DNA from 3 places in the Streptomyces sp. NBC_00271 genome. Region 2 is predicted to be linked to each of the others. Evidence: riboswitches for the same ligand, from Rfam matches in the RefSeq annotation. Region 2 holds a riboswitch; each other region holds the start of a gene.

Region 1 (4,268 bases), 1.9 Mb from region 2:
GCCACACAGCCGAGGAACACCGCTCCGGGCATACGGGGCCGCCATCGCCGTACGACCAGGAAGAGCAACCCCGGCCAGAGCGCCGCCGCCAGGGCGAGCAGGGCCTCGGCCGGTACCTCCCACCCCAGTGTGACCAGCCGCGTGCCGAGCACGGCGGTCGCCGCGACCGCGGTGAGCGCGCTCGGTGTACCGGCCTCCGTCAGCCACCGCTCCCGCTCCCGCAGCAGCCGTACGACGAAGGCCGCGGCGAGCCCGAGCCAGCCGAGGGCCGCCAGGGCCAGCACGATCCGGGACAGGATCTCGTAGCCGGTCTGCTCCAGCCCGATCGAGATGATGCCGGTGGCCAGGATCGCGGCTCCGGCGCCCGGCGGATTCTGCGCCCACCAGCTGCGCAGGCCGGTCCACCGGGTGCCGGGCGGGGAGATGGCTGACATGGGCCCGATGCTAAGGACCTTCGAGCGGGTTGGCGGCGGGCCACGCGCGCGTGGAGCTCGATGAGCCCCACGCGCGCGTGCCGGGCACCGAGGCGTTAGGCCGGACGCACCACGCTGTGGATGATCGACTCGCCGCCGTAGAAGATCGACTCCTCGCGGACGTACGCGCCCGGCTTGGGGGCGTGGATCATCATGCCGTTGCCGACGTACAGGCCGACGTGGCTGATGTCGTCGTAGAAGAAGACGAGGTCACCGGGCTTGATGTCGGCGAGCGGGACCGTCGTGCCCACGTTGACCTGGTCCCAGGTGGTACGCGGGAGATCGACGCCGGCGGCCTTCCAGGCGGCCTGGGTGAGGCCGGAGCAGTCGTAGGAGCCGGGCCCGGTCGCGCCCCAGACGTACGGCTTGCCGACCTGGGTGCGGGCGAAGGCGAGGGCCTTGTCGGCGTTGGCGGTGTACGAGGAGTCGGTGGTCGAACTCCCCGAGGTGCCCGAGGTGCCGGTGGTCGTCTGCTGCTGGGCGGCCGCCTCCTGGGCCTTCTTCTCCGCCGCGGCCTGCTGCTGGGCCAGCTCCGCCGCCTTGCGGTCGGCCGCTTCCTGCTTCTTCTTCTCGATCGCCGCGAGCCGCGCCTTCTCCTCGGCGGTCAGTTTCGAGAGCAGGTCGCGCGCCGCGGCGAGCTTGCGCTGCACGTCGGCCTTGGACGTCTTCAGCGCGCTCTGCGTCGTGGTGAGCGTCTGCAGGCTCTGGGAGGCCTCCGCGCGCTTCTTGGTGGTGGCGGCCTGCTCGGTGATGTAGTCGTCGACGGCCACCTTCTGGCGGCTGGTCAGCCGGTCCATCAGCTGGGTCTGGTCGAAGTAGTCCTGCGGATTGTCGGCCAGCAGGAGGGTCGCGGTGTCGGGCGCGGAGGCGCCGGTGCGGTACTGCGCCGCGGCGAACGACCCCAGCTCCTCGCGCGCGGTGTTGAGCTTCTCGGTGCGCCGGGCCACGTCGTCGAGGAGGGAGTCGACGCGCTTGCGCTGCTGCGCGGTCTTCTCCCTGGTCGCGTTGTACTTCTCGGTCGCCGCCTCGGCCTGGTGGTAGAGGTCGTCGACCTTCTTCTCGACCTCTTCGATGCTCGGCTTGGGATCGGCCGAGGGCGCGGCGTTCGCCGTCTGGGAGAGCAGGGCCACGGAGGTGAGGGCCGCCGTGGCGAGGGCGGGGGTCCGTATACCCGCTATGCGCGTACCTGTAGGACTCCACTTGCGATGCGACGCCAAGAGAGGCGACTCCTTCCGTCTTCCGCCTACCGAGTTAGCTGTCGGGTTCGGGCGGGTGATTCCGGAAGGTTTGCCCTACGGTCCTTGTCCCAGTGGACAGTTGGACCGATTCACCCCAAGGTCGGTTGGGTCCCCGGCTCCGGCTGCCGTACGGCGCACCGGACTCGGCGGAGGCCGCACGGCCCGGCGGTGTTCGCCGGTTGGGTCGAGCGGCCTGCCCGGCACGCTAGCCAACTCATAAGTGTTCTGTGAAGTTTGATGTGCGATATGCCCGATACATTTTCGTGACCTTGACCTCGGGGGTCATTGGCCGTGGCTGACCGTGATGAAGCGATCCTGAACGGTGACGGCGTCCGCGGTGGAAGGAGCGACGGAAAAAGATCATGCGCGGTCGCGGAAAAACCGGTCGGGTTTCCAGGGTGGCCGCGGGTTGTCAGTGGGGCCGCCTAGACTCGGAGAGCGATGAGCAGCCTCTTTGATGACAGCTTTCTGGCGGACCTCCAGCCTTCCGGGGCCCACGAGGAAGAGCCCCCGCCGCCCGAGGACGGGGCGCCGGAGCCGCTTCCGGACGACCTGTTCGGCGGCCGCTTCGACGTGCCCGCGAGCCGGGACGCCTACTACCGCGACGGCGCGCCCCGCCCCGCCGTGGACCCGGCGGCCCTGCTGGACGGGCTGAACGAGAACCAGCGCGCGGCCGTGGTGCACTCCGGCTCCCCGCTGCTCATCGTGGCCGGCGCGGGCTCCGGCAAGACCCGGGTGCTCACGCACCGCATCGCTCATCTGCTGGGCGAGCGCCATGTCCACCCCGGCCAGATCCTCGCGATCACCTTCACGAACAAGGCTGCGGGCGAGATGAAGGAGCGCGTCGAGCAGCTCGTCGGCCCGCGCGCGAACGCGATGTGGGTGATGACCTTCCACAGCGCGTGTGTGCGGATCCTGCGCCGCGAGAGCAAGAAGCTCGGCTTCACCTCCTCGTTCTCGATCTACGACGCCGCCGACAGCAAGCGTCTGATGGCGCTCGTCTGCCGTGATCTGGATCTCGATCCCAAGCGCTTCCCGCCCAAGTCCTTCAGCGCCAAGATCTCGAACCTGAAGAACGAGCTGATCGACGAGGAGGACTTCGCCGTCCAGGCCGCCGACGGCTTCGAGAAGACCCTCGCCCAGGCCTACGCGATGTACCAGTCGCGGCTGCGCGAGGCCAACGCGCTCGACTTCGACGACCTGATCATGACCACGGTCAACCTGCTGCGTGCCTTCCCGGACGTCGCCGAGCACTACCGGCGCCGCTTCCGCCACGTCCTGGTCGACGAGTACCAGGACACGAACCACGCGCAGTACGCCCTGGTCAGGGAGCTCGTCGGCCCGGCCGCCGGTGACCGGCCCGAGGAAGCGCCGCCCACCGAGGGCGAGCTCGGGCCCGCCGAGCTGTGCGTCGTGGGCGACGCCGACCAGTCGATCTACGCCTTCCGCGGGGCGACCATCCGCAACATCCTCCAGTTCGAGGAGGACTACCCGGACGCGACGACGATCCTGCTGGAGCAGAACTACCGCTCCACCCAGACGATCCTGACCGCCGCGAACGCAGTCATCGAGCGCAACGAGTCCCGCCGCCCCAAGAACCTGTGGACCAACGCGGGCGCCGGTTCGAACATCACCGGCTATGTCGCCGACACCGAGCACGACGAGGCCCAGTTCGTCGCCGACGAGATAGACCGTCTCACCGACGCGGGCGAGGCCAGGGCGGGTGACGTCGCCGTCTTCTACCGGACGAACGCACAGTCCCGCGTCTTCGAAGAGATCTTCATCCGCGTCGGCCTGCCCTACAAGGTCGTCGGCGGCGTCCGCTTCTACGAGCGCAAGGAGGTCCGTGACGTCCTCGCGTACCTCAGGGTCCTGGCCAACCCCGAGGACTCGGTTCCGCTGCGCCGCATTCTGAACGTTCCCAAGCGCGGCATCGGCGAGCGCGCCGAGGCCATGATCGACGCGCTCTCGCAGCGCGAGAAGATCAGCTTCCCGCAGGCGCTGCGCCGCGTCGACGAGGCGTACGGGATGGCGGCGCGGTCGACGAACGCCGTGAAGCGGTTCAACACGCTCATGGAGGACCTCCGTACGATCGTCGAGTCCGGCGCGGGTCCGGCGACCGTCCTGGAGGCGGTCCTCGAGCGCACCGGCTATCTCGCCGAGCTGCAGGCCTCGACCGACCCGCAGGACGAGACCCGGATCGAGAACCTTCAGGAGCTCGCCGCCGTGGCCCTGGAGTTCGAGCAGGAGACCGGCGAGGGCGAAGGCACGGGTGCGGGCACGGCTGCGGGTGCGGCGGCTGCTGGTGCTGGTGCTGGTGCGGCGTCCGGTGGGCTCTCCGCGTTCCTGGAGCGTGTCGCGCTCGTCGCCGACTCCGACCAGATCCCGGACGAGGAGGACGGCAACGGCGTCATCACGCTGATGACCCTCCACACCGCCAAGGGCCTGGAGTTCCCGGTCGTCTTCCTCACCGGCATGGAGGACGGCGTCTTCCCGCACATGCGCGCGCTGGGACAGGTCAAGGAGCTGGAGGAGGAGCGGCGCCTCGCGTACGTCG
Region 2 (4,268 bases):
AGGTCACCGGCCATCAGGTCACCGGTCGGACTGGTCCGACTTGTCGACGCCGTCCCAGACGTTGGCGTACCAGGGGCGGGCTGCCACCCCCAGATCCGTACGCGACTGCTTCGCCGCGTCCGGGTCGATCACGACGTATCCGGTCTCGCCCGGCATCACATAGTGCAGCCGTTCCCGGATCTGCTGCTTCGCGTACGCGTCGTCCTGCCAACGCGCCTTGAGGTCACGCAGCTGTTCGACCCGGGCGCGGGCCTGCTCCTGCTGTCGCTCCAGATCGGCGATCTCGGCGCGCTGGGACACGTACTGCCTTATCGGGTACGCGAGGGCCACGATCAGAGAACAGAGTACGAGAGCCAGCAGCGCGGCGCGGCCGGTCAGGCGTGAGCGGCGGGCCTGGCGCTTGGTCTGCGAGCGGTAGACCCGGGCCGCCGTCTGCTCGCCGAGCAGCTTCAGCCTGGTCGCGGTGGAGAACCGGTCCCGGTCCTTCACGGCCATGTCCCGCCTCCCGTTCACACGCGCGTACGTCCCCGGACACGGTACGGGACCGGGTACGGGGACGTACGTACGACTGGCTAAGGCTTGACCCTCCGCGGGTGTCAGCCCTTGAAGCGGGGGAACGCGCTGCGGCCGGCGTACACCGCGGCGTCGTCGAGGATCTCCTCGATGCGCAGCAGCTGGTTGTACTTGGCGACGCGGTCCGAGCGGGCCGGGGCGCCGGTCTTGATCTGGCCGCAGTTCACCGCGACGGCGAGGTCGGCGATGGTGACGTCCTCGGTCTCACCGGAGCGGTGGGACATCATGCACTTGAAGCCGTTGCGCTGGGCCATCTCGACGGCGTCCAGGGTCTCGGTCAGCGAGCCGATCTGGTTGACCTTGACGAGCAGGGCGTTCGCGGAGCCCTCCTCGATGCCACGGGCCAGGCGCTCCGGGTTGGTGACGAAGAGGTCGTCGCCGACGATCTGGACCTTGTCGCCCAGCTTCTCGGTGATGACGTTCCAGCCGGCCCAGTCGTCCTCGTACAGCGGGTCCTCGATGGAGACCAGCGGGTACGCGGAGACGAGCTCCTCGTAGTACTCGGTCATCTCGGCGGCCGAGCGGGACTTGCCCTCGAACTCGTACTTGCCGTCCTTGTAGAACTCGGACGCGGCGACGTCGAGCGCGAGCGCGATCTGCTCGCCGGGGATGTAACCGGCCTGCTTGATGGCCTCGAGGATGAGGTCGAGCGCGGCGCGGTTCGACTCCAGGTTCGGGGCGAAGCCGCCCTCGTCGCCGAGGCCGGTGGACAGGCCCTTGGTCTTCAGCACCTTCTTGAGGGTGTGGTAGACCTCGGCACCCCAGCGCAGGGCCTCGGAGAAGGACTCCGCGCCGATCGGGGCGATCATGAACTCCTGGATGTCCACGTTGGAGTCGGCGTGCGAGCCGCCGTTCAGGATGTTCATCATCGGAACGGGCAGCAGGTGCGCGTTCGGGCCGCCCAGGTAGCGGAAGAGGGGGAGGTCGGACGCCTCGGAGGCGGCGTGCGCGACGGCGAGCGAGACGCCGAGGATGGCGTTGGCGCCGAGCGAGCCCTTGTTGTCGGTGGCGTCCAGGTCGAACATCGCCTGGTCGATCAGGCGCTGCTCGGTGGCGTCGTAACCGACGAGCTCCGGGCCGATCTGCTCGATGACGGCGAGGACGGCCTTCTCGACACCCTTGCCGCCGTAACGGTTGGGGTCACCGTCACGGAGCTCGATGGCCTCGAAGGCGCCGGTGGACGCGCCGGACGGAACGGCGGCACGACCCGTGCTGCCGTCGTCGAGGCCGACCTCGACCTCGACCGTGGGGTTGCCTCGGGAGTCCAGGATTTCCCGGGCTACGACGACGTCGATGGACGGCACGAGCATCTCCTTCTGGGATGTGACGCGGGTACGCGGAGCCTGTGATGGCTTCGCGACATGAGCCTAACCGCCCCGGGGGGATCGGCCAGCCGGTCGCCCACCCCTTGGGCAGAACTGAACGTACACATTGTTCCAGAACGGAACAAAAACGGGTACGGAAATCCGGGTACGAAATGCTCGGCGCGAAGTGCTGGAGACGAAAGACCCCGCTCCGGCGCGTACGGGGGAACACGCACCGGAGCGGGGAGCCCGTGGGGACGGGGGTGACCCTCACCGGGGTCTCCAGTGTGGAGACCCCTTTTATGCGGGACCTGTCATTCAGCCGAGGTGAAGCTGCCGATCATCAGCTGAGGTGCAGGCGCTGACCCGGGTAGATGAAGTCGGCGTCCTCGACGATGTCCTTGTTCAGCTTGAACAGCTGCTGCCAGCCGCCCTTGACCTGCTTCTTCTCGGCGATCGAGCTGAGGCTGTCACCCTTGACGACCTTGTACTCGCCGTCGCCCTTCTTGACCTTCTTGCCGGTCGGGGTGGAGACGGTCTTCTCGGCGGCCGGGCGCGACGCCGAACGGGAGGCCGCGGTGTCCGTCGAGCGGGTGGTGGTGCTGGTGCTCGGCGAGCTGTTCGACGAGGAGCTGTTCGAGGAGGACGAGGTCGACGGGGCGCTCGCACCGCCGGTGTACGCGGCGCTCGACAGGCCCGTGCCACAGGTCGGCCAGGCGCCCTTGCCCTGCGCGGCGAGGACCTTCTCGCCGACGGTGATCTGCTGGGACTTGGAGGCCTGGTTGGCGGTCGCGGCGTACGCGGTGCCGCCGTACGCGGCCCAGGTGGAGGCCGAGAACTGCAGACCGCCGTAGTAGCCGTTGCCGGTGTTGATGGACCAGTTCCCGCCGGACTCGCACTGGGCGACGGCGTCCCACTGGGAGGCGGTGGCGGCGGAGGCGTTGCCGGCCGCCATCAGCGGAGCGGCGATGGCGACACCGGTGACGCCGGCGAGCGTGGCGACACGCGTGGCCTTGGACGGACGGCGGTGCTTGCCCTTGCTGGAAAACAGCATGGAGAGATCCCCTCACCGACGCCTGCGAGGTGAGCTGTCGGGTTCGGGCGGGTGAGTGCCCGGCCGTGCGCTCTGAGCGCTCGGCTTCACCCCAAGCCGCTCCCGGTCAACTACCGGGCGCGGCGCATACCTTGGGTCCCCCGCTCCTGCCTACGGCGCTGACGCGTCGACTGTTCCCGTACGGCCGTTGGCAGGATTCGGCGTTGACGACCATCGGGGCCCGCTGTGGCGAGCGGTGACGACCGTAAGCAGGCGATCGGCTGAATTCCAAAGACGATCAGGGCCTTTGAGATCCATCTCTCACTCGCGCCAAACCGGACATTACACAGCGAACCATGACGCGAACTGCCCCTACTTTTCGCCCGATTCAGCACCAACTGCAAGGCTCTGACCGGGAAGGATGAGGTTCGGGTCGACGCCGACCGTCTTCTTGTTCGCGTCGTACAGCTCGGCCCATCCGCCTTCGAGGTCAAGGGCGTCCGCGATGGTCCAGAGATTGTCTCCGGCGCGCACGACGTAGGAGCCGTCGACGGCCTCGCGGGAGGCGCCGGCGCCTCGCGAGGCGTGCCGCCCGGAGGAGTCGTCGCTACGGCCGTCCACGGCGCTGTCGGTGGTGTTCTCGTCCGCGGTGCCGCCACGGTGGCGCCCCGCACCGGTCGTCGCGTTCTCGGACGTACCGGAAGAGTCGCCGCCCTGGCCGGAGTTGCCCGAGTCGTCGCTCTTCGTCGTTTCCGTGTCGGAGCCGTCCGCCCCCTGGGTGTCACCGCCGGCGTCGGCCTTCGTCGTGTTCTCGGTCGCCTTCGAGGACGAACCGGACGAAGACGAATCGGACTTCGAGCCGGACGAGCCGGAAGAGCCGGAAGAGCCGGAAGAGCCGGACGGAGTCGAAGTCGCGGACGAAGTGGACGAATCGGATGAACCAGATGAGTCCGATGTACTGGACGAGTCGTTCGCCACGCCCGTGTCGACCAGGATGTCGCCCGAGTGCTTGCTCAGCCCGGAGAGCGGTCCGCAGGTCGGCCAGGCGCTGAGGCCCCGGTCGTCGAGGAGCTTCTCGGCGATGGCTATCTGCTGCGAGCGGCTGGCCTCGTCGGCGCTCGACGCGTAGGCGAGACCGCCGTACTTCTCCCAGTCCGCCTGGCTGATCTGGAGCCCGCCGTAATACCCGTTGCCGCTGTCGGCACTCCACTGGCCGGCGCTCTCGCACTCGGCGACCCGGTCCCACGTGGTGCCGTCGGCCGCGCTCGCGCTGGTGGCACCGAGCAACGGGATCGCGATGGCGGATCCGGTCACTCCTGCCGCGACGATGAGGGCTGGGGCCTGACGGGGGCGACGAT
Region 3 (4,268 bases), 2.6 Mb from region 2:
GCCCACCAGCTTAGACCGGGCCCCCGGCACCCCCACAGAGCGGACGATCTCGTTCAGCTCCGCCGAAAACGACCGTGCGCACGATCGGGCGACCCTCTTCACCGGCGGCGCACGGGGATTTTCGCTGTCAGCCGAGCACCCTCCCCCCGCTCTGTACGTCCTGTACATTTTTTACAGAACCCTTCACAGGAGGCGCGTGCCATGAATGAACCGTCCGCCCGTCATGTCCTGCCCGAGTTCACCGAGCGGACGAGCATGGGGCACCGGACCCTGGATCCGTACTCGAAGCTGCTCGACGAGCGGATCGTGTTCCTCGGGACGCCGATCGACGACACCTCGGCGAACGACGTGATGGCGCAGTTCATGCACCTCGAATACCTGGCGCCGGACCAGGACATCGCGCTGTACATCAACTCCCCCGGCGGCTCGTTCAGCGCGATGACGGCGATCTACGACACGATGCAGTTCGTCAGTTGCGACGTGGAGACCACCTGCCTGGGGCAGGCCGCGTCGGCCGCCGCCGTACTGCTGGCCGGCGGCGCGCCGGGCAAGCGGTTCGCGCTGCCGGGTGCCCGGGTGCTGATCCACCAGCCGTCACTTCCCGAGCCGGTGCAGGGACAGGCGAGCGATCTGGCCCTCCAGGCCGAGGAGTTGATGCGCACTCGGAGGCTGCTGGAGGACATGCTCGTACGGCACACGGGGCAGAGTCCTGAACAGGTCGCCGCCGACATCGAGCGGGACAAGATCCTGGACGCCCAGGCCGCGTTGGCGTACGGACTGGTGGACGGGATCATCCCCAGCCGCAAGACCTCGCGCACCGCGCCCGGTGCGAAGAACGCCACACCCGACGCGAGGTGATCCGCCGATGGTGCCCGAACTGCCCCCGCTGCCCGCGCTGACACGAGCCGAGGCCGAGCTGATCGACCGTTACCTCGACGTGGTCGACCTGCTGGGCCGTATCAACCCGGCCAGGCCCGGAGACACCTATCGCGGGCTGCGTGCCGCCCAGGCGCTGGTCGCCAAGGCCACCGAGCTGCGGGACGCCCTCGCGCTGATGCACCAGCGCGGCGAGAGCGAGGTGCACGCGCCGACGCTGGCGCAGGCTCTGCGCGTCCTCGACGGTGAGCGGCGGGCGGCCCGCGTCACGCTGCCGCCCGAAGCCGACAATTGACACATCCCCACCCGGGTCGCCGTGCGCGCCGCGTCGGCGAGGCGTCCGGCCCGGGGTTCAAACGGACCAGATGGCGTACCCCCTGATGGAGTAATCACACACCCCTTCGGGGAACCGAAAAAGTTGCACAACGCGCGTACCCCGGAGGCGGAATGAGATGCTCCGGTGCTGGTGGGCGCGTCGCCGGTGTCCCCAACATCGCCCGAACAGGGGGTCGTCCACCCGAACGGGTGAGTGGTGAGTAACCCCACAAATCGCCGGTTCCGCTCGGATTTTGTGACTGCTATGCGTGAAGATCCCTTCCGACGACAAGCCCCCGCCACAGCGGCGGGGCGGTCCGGGCGGACGCCGAGTCCTGCCGCTGCCCGGATGACCGGTCGACAGAAGTGCATCGGCAGGAGTGGAGGACCCAGCAAGACGGGTCGCCGGAGAGATCCGGGCGGTCCTTGGGGTGAAGCCGCGCAAGCGGCCGGGCTACTTCGCCAGCCCGAATCCGACAGGTCATCCTTCACAGGCGGCTGACGAAGGGTTGCGCATGACTGCGCTCAATCGTGTCCCGTCGCTGTGGACCCGGGCCGGTACGGCCTCGGCGCTCACCATCGCCGCCGTGGGCGGCAGCCTCGTGGTTCCTGGCGTCGCATCCGACGCCGAAGCGGCCACGTTGGCGACGAAGGCACTTCAGGTCGCGGCTTCCAAGAAGGGCTCCCCGTACCAGTACGGTGCCGCCGGGCCACGCCGCTTCGACTGCTCCGGGCTCACGCTCTACTCGTACAAGAAGGCGGGCAAGACGCTGCCTCGTACGGCCGCGGCGCAGTACAACAAGACGCACCACATCTCCGCGTCCCACCGCAAGGCCGGAGACCTGGTGTTCTTCCACTCGGGCCGGAACGTGTACCACGTCGGCATCTACGCCGGGAAGGGCAAGATCTGGCACTCCCCGAAGACAGGGGAGGTCGTGAAGCTGCAGAAGATCTGGACGAAGAGCGTCTGGTACGGCCGGGTCAGCTGACCTGCCCGAGGGGGTGCCGCCGGCCGGCACCCCCTCGGGGTTCCCCCCGGGCGTGAAAAGCGGACGAACCGGTTACTCGTTCAGCATGGCTGAGCGACCTTCCCCCGATGAACGGAACGAGACGCCCCTCGAGCGCGCCGATCGAAACTTCGGCGAGCTGCTCCAGGAACTGCGCGTCACGCAGACCGGTGTGCAGATCCTCTTCGCGTTCCTGCTGACACTGGCGTTCACCCCACGCTTCCCGTCCCTCGACACGGTGCAGCGCGCCACGTACGTCACCACCCTCCTGCTGGCCGTGGCGGCCGCCGCGCTCTTCACGGCGCCGGCCGCGCTGCACAGGTCGCTGTTCCAGCAGGGCGCGAAGCCGACCATCGTGCGGGTCTCCTCCGTCCTGTCCACGGTGGGAATGGGCGTGCTGATGCTTGCGCTGACGGGATCGGTGCTGCTCGTCGTGGACGTCGCGCTGGGACGCGCCGCCGGGATCGCCTCGGGCGCGGGCACCCTGCTTGTCTGTGTGGCGCTGTGGGGCCTCCTGCCCGGCCTGGTGCACCGTGCCGTCGTCAGCGCGGGGACGGCTCCGAAAGAAGCACCCGACCGAGAACCGTGAGCGCGCTCATCGCCCGGTTGCCCTCGGGCACGAACCGTGGCAGCAGGCTGAGGAAGGTGATCGGCGCCTTCGGGTCGAGCGCGTGGGTGTTGGACCCCTGCCGCAGCGGGCGGTTGGTCCCGCCTGCGGCTCCGGTGGGGCCGCTGTTGCTGGACCGGGAGATCCGCGCCGTACGATCTCCGTCGTCCACCGGACCGGGGACGTCTCGGCACCGGCGGCCGAGGCCTTCCGGGCCCCGCTGCGAGGCGCCTCGCAGCGCAGCACGACAACTGAGCCGCTCCTCAGGGCTCTTGTGGGCCGCCGGCCGTCACCGGCTGGGCCGGCACCGTCCAGGGCAGCTCGATGGCGACCGTCTTGCCGCCCTCACGGGTGGGCCGGACGACGAGTCTGCCGCCGCATTCGGCGGTCAGCCAGCGGATGATCACCATGCCCCGTCCATTGTCCTGCTGGACGGCGGCAGGCAGACGTTTGGGAAAGCGCGGATGGCTGTCGGTGACGCCGATCCTGAGGTGTTCGTCTCGGTCGAGCCGGACGTCCACCGTGAAGGTGGGCGACTGCCCGAACGTATGTTGGACGGCGTTGGTGGCTAGTTCTGACACGATCAGGCGTACGGTGTCCGCGACTTCGGCGTCGCACGGCAGGCCCCATTCGGCCAGCACATCGGCGACGAAATTCCGGGCCGCGGAGACCGAGGCGGGATCGCTCGGCAGAGTGACGGATGCTTCCTGGTGATCTGCCATGGCGACGTCGTCCCTTTCCCACGGGACCGGAGTCCGACACGGAGCGGATGGTTCGAGTACGGTCCCGGACTGGTGCTTCGCGCCAGACTGCCATCACTGGGCCGGTCACGGGTGCGATCCACCGAGATATGCATATATCTGTCGCTCGATGCGGTGAACTCCACGACGACGGAGCGTATTTGGGCGGCTCGGAAGGAGTAAGGAGTACGGCCATGCAGCACGGTCCCGCGGTGCGCCGCCGCAAGCTCGGTGCCGAACTGCGCGCGCTGCGCGCCGTCGCCGGTCTCACCAGTGGTGAGGCGGCCCGTCTCGTCGGCTGGCACCAGTCGAAGGTGAGCCGGATCGAGACCGGTATCAGTGGGGTGAAACCGGCCGACGTGGAGCGCCTGTTGGACGCCTACGCCGTCACGGAGCCCGAGTTACGGGAACTCCTGGTCGGCCTCGCGGGCTCCGAGGGCAACGGCCGCCATCACTGGTGGCACGCCTACCGCGGGGTCCTGCCACCCACGTACCGCGACTTCATCAGTCTTGAGTCCCAGGCCAGCGGCATGCGCACGCTGGAGACCACGGTGGTACCCGGACTGCTCCAGACGCCCGAGTACGCACGGGAGGTGACCCGGGTCGCCGTCGGCGGCCTGGAGGACGGCAAGCTCGACGCGCTCGTCGAGGTGCGCCTCGCCCGGCAGGACGTCCTGCGTTCGAATCCGCCGCTGGAACTGACCGCGGTCCTCGACGAGGCCG

The links. A riboswitch is a leader RNA that binds a small molecule or an ion and turns the genes downstream of it on or off. The one in region 2 is predicted to bind cyclic di-AMP.
Region 1: another riboswitch for cyclic di-AMP. It lies ahead of OG798_RS32305 (C40 family peptidase); the one in region 2 lies ahead of OG798_RS23800 (LysM peptidoglycan-binding domain-containing protein).
Region 3: another riboswitch for cyclic di-AMP. It lies ahead of OG798_RS12190 (C40 family peptidase); the one in region 2 lies ahead of OG798_RS23800 (LysM peptidoglycan-binding domain-containing protein).

The regions. Positions count from the first base shown of each region.
Region 1 covers NZ_CP108070.1:7,073,642-7,077,909, forward strand. The annotation lists gene OG798_RS32300 (tellurite resistance/C4-dicarboxylate transporter family protein) at 1-434, opposite strand, end outside; gene OG798_RS32305 (C40 family peptidase) at 530-1,690, opposite strand; cyclic di-AMP (ydaO/yuaA leader) riboswitch at 1,699-1,870, opposite strand; gene pcrA (DNA helicase PcrA) at 2,153-4,268, shown strand, end outside.
Region 2 covers NZ_CP108070.1:5,187,108-5,191,375, forward strand. The annotation lists gene OG798_RS23790 (FtsB family cell division protein) at 19-495, opposite strand; gene eno (phosphopyruvate hydratase) at 597-1,883, opposite strand; gene OG798_RS23800 (LysM peptidoglycan-binding domain-containing protein) at 2,221-2,931, opposite strand; cyclic di-AMP (ydaO/yuaA leader) riboswitch at 2,936-3,099, opposite strand; gene OG798_RS23805 (LysM peptidoglycan-binding domain-containing protein) at 3,283-4,224, opposite strand.
Region 3 covers NZ_CP108070.1:2,581,836-2,586,103, forward strand. The annotation lists gene OG798_RS12180 (ATP-dependent Clp protease proteolytic subunit) at 202-858, shown strand; gene OG798_RS12185 (hypothetical protein) at 866-1,171, shown strand; cyclic di-AMP (ydaO/yuaA leader) riboswitch at 1,549-1,703, shown strand; gene OG798_RS12190 (C40 family peptidase) at 1,707-2,180, shown strand; gene OG798_RS12195 (DUF6328 family protein) at 2,266-2,787, shown strand; gene OG798_RS12200 (ATP-binding protein) at 3,069-3,527, opposite strand; gene OG798_RS12205 (helix-turn-helix domain-containing protein) at 3,740-4,268, shown strand, end outside.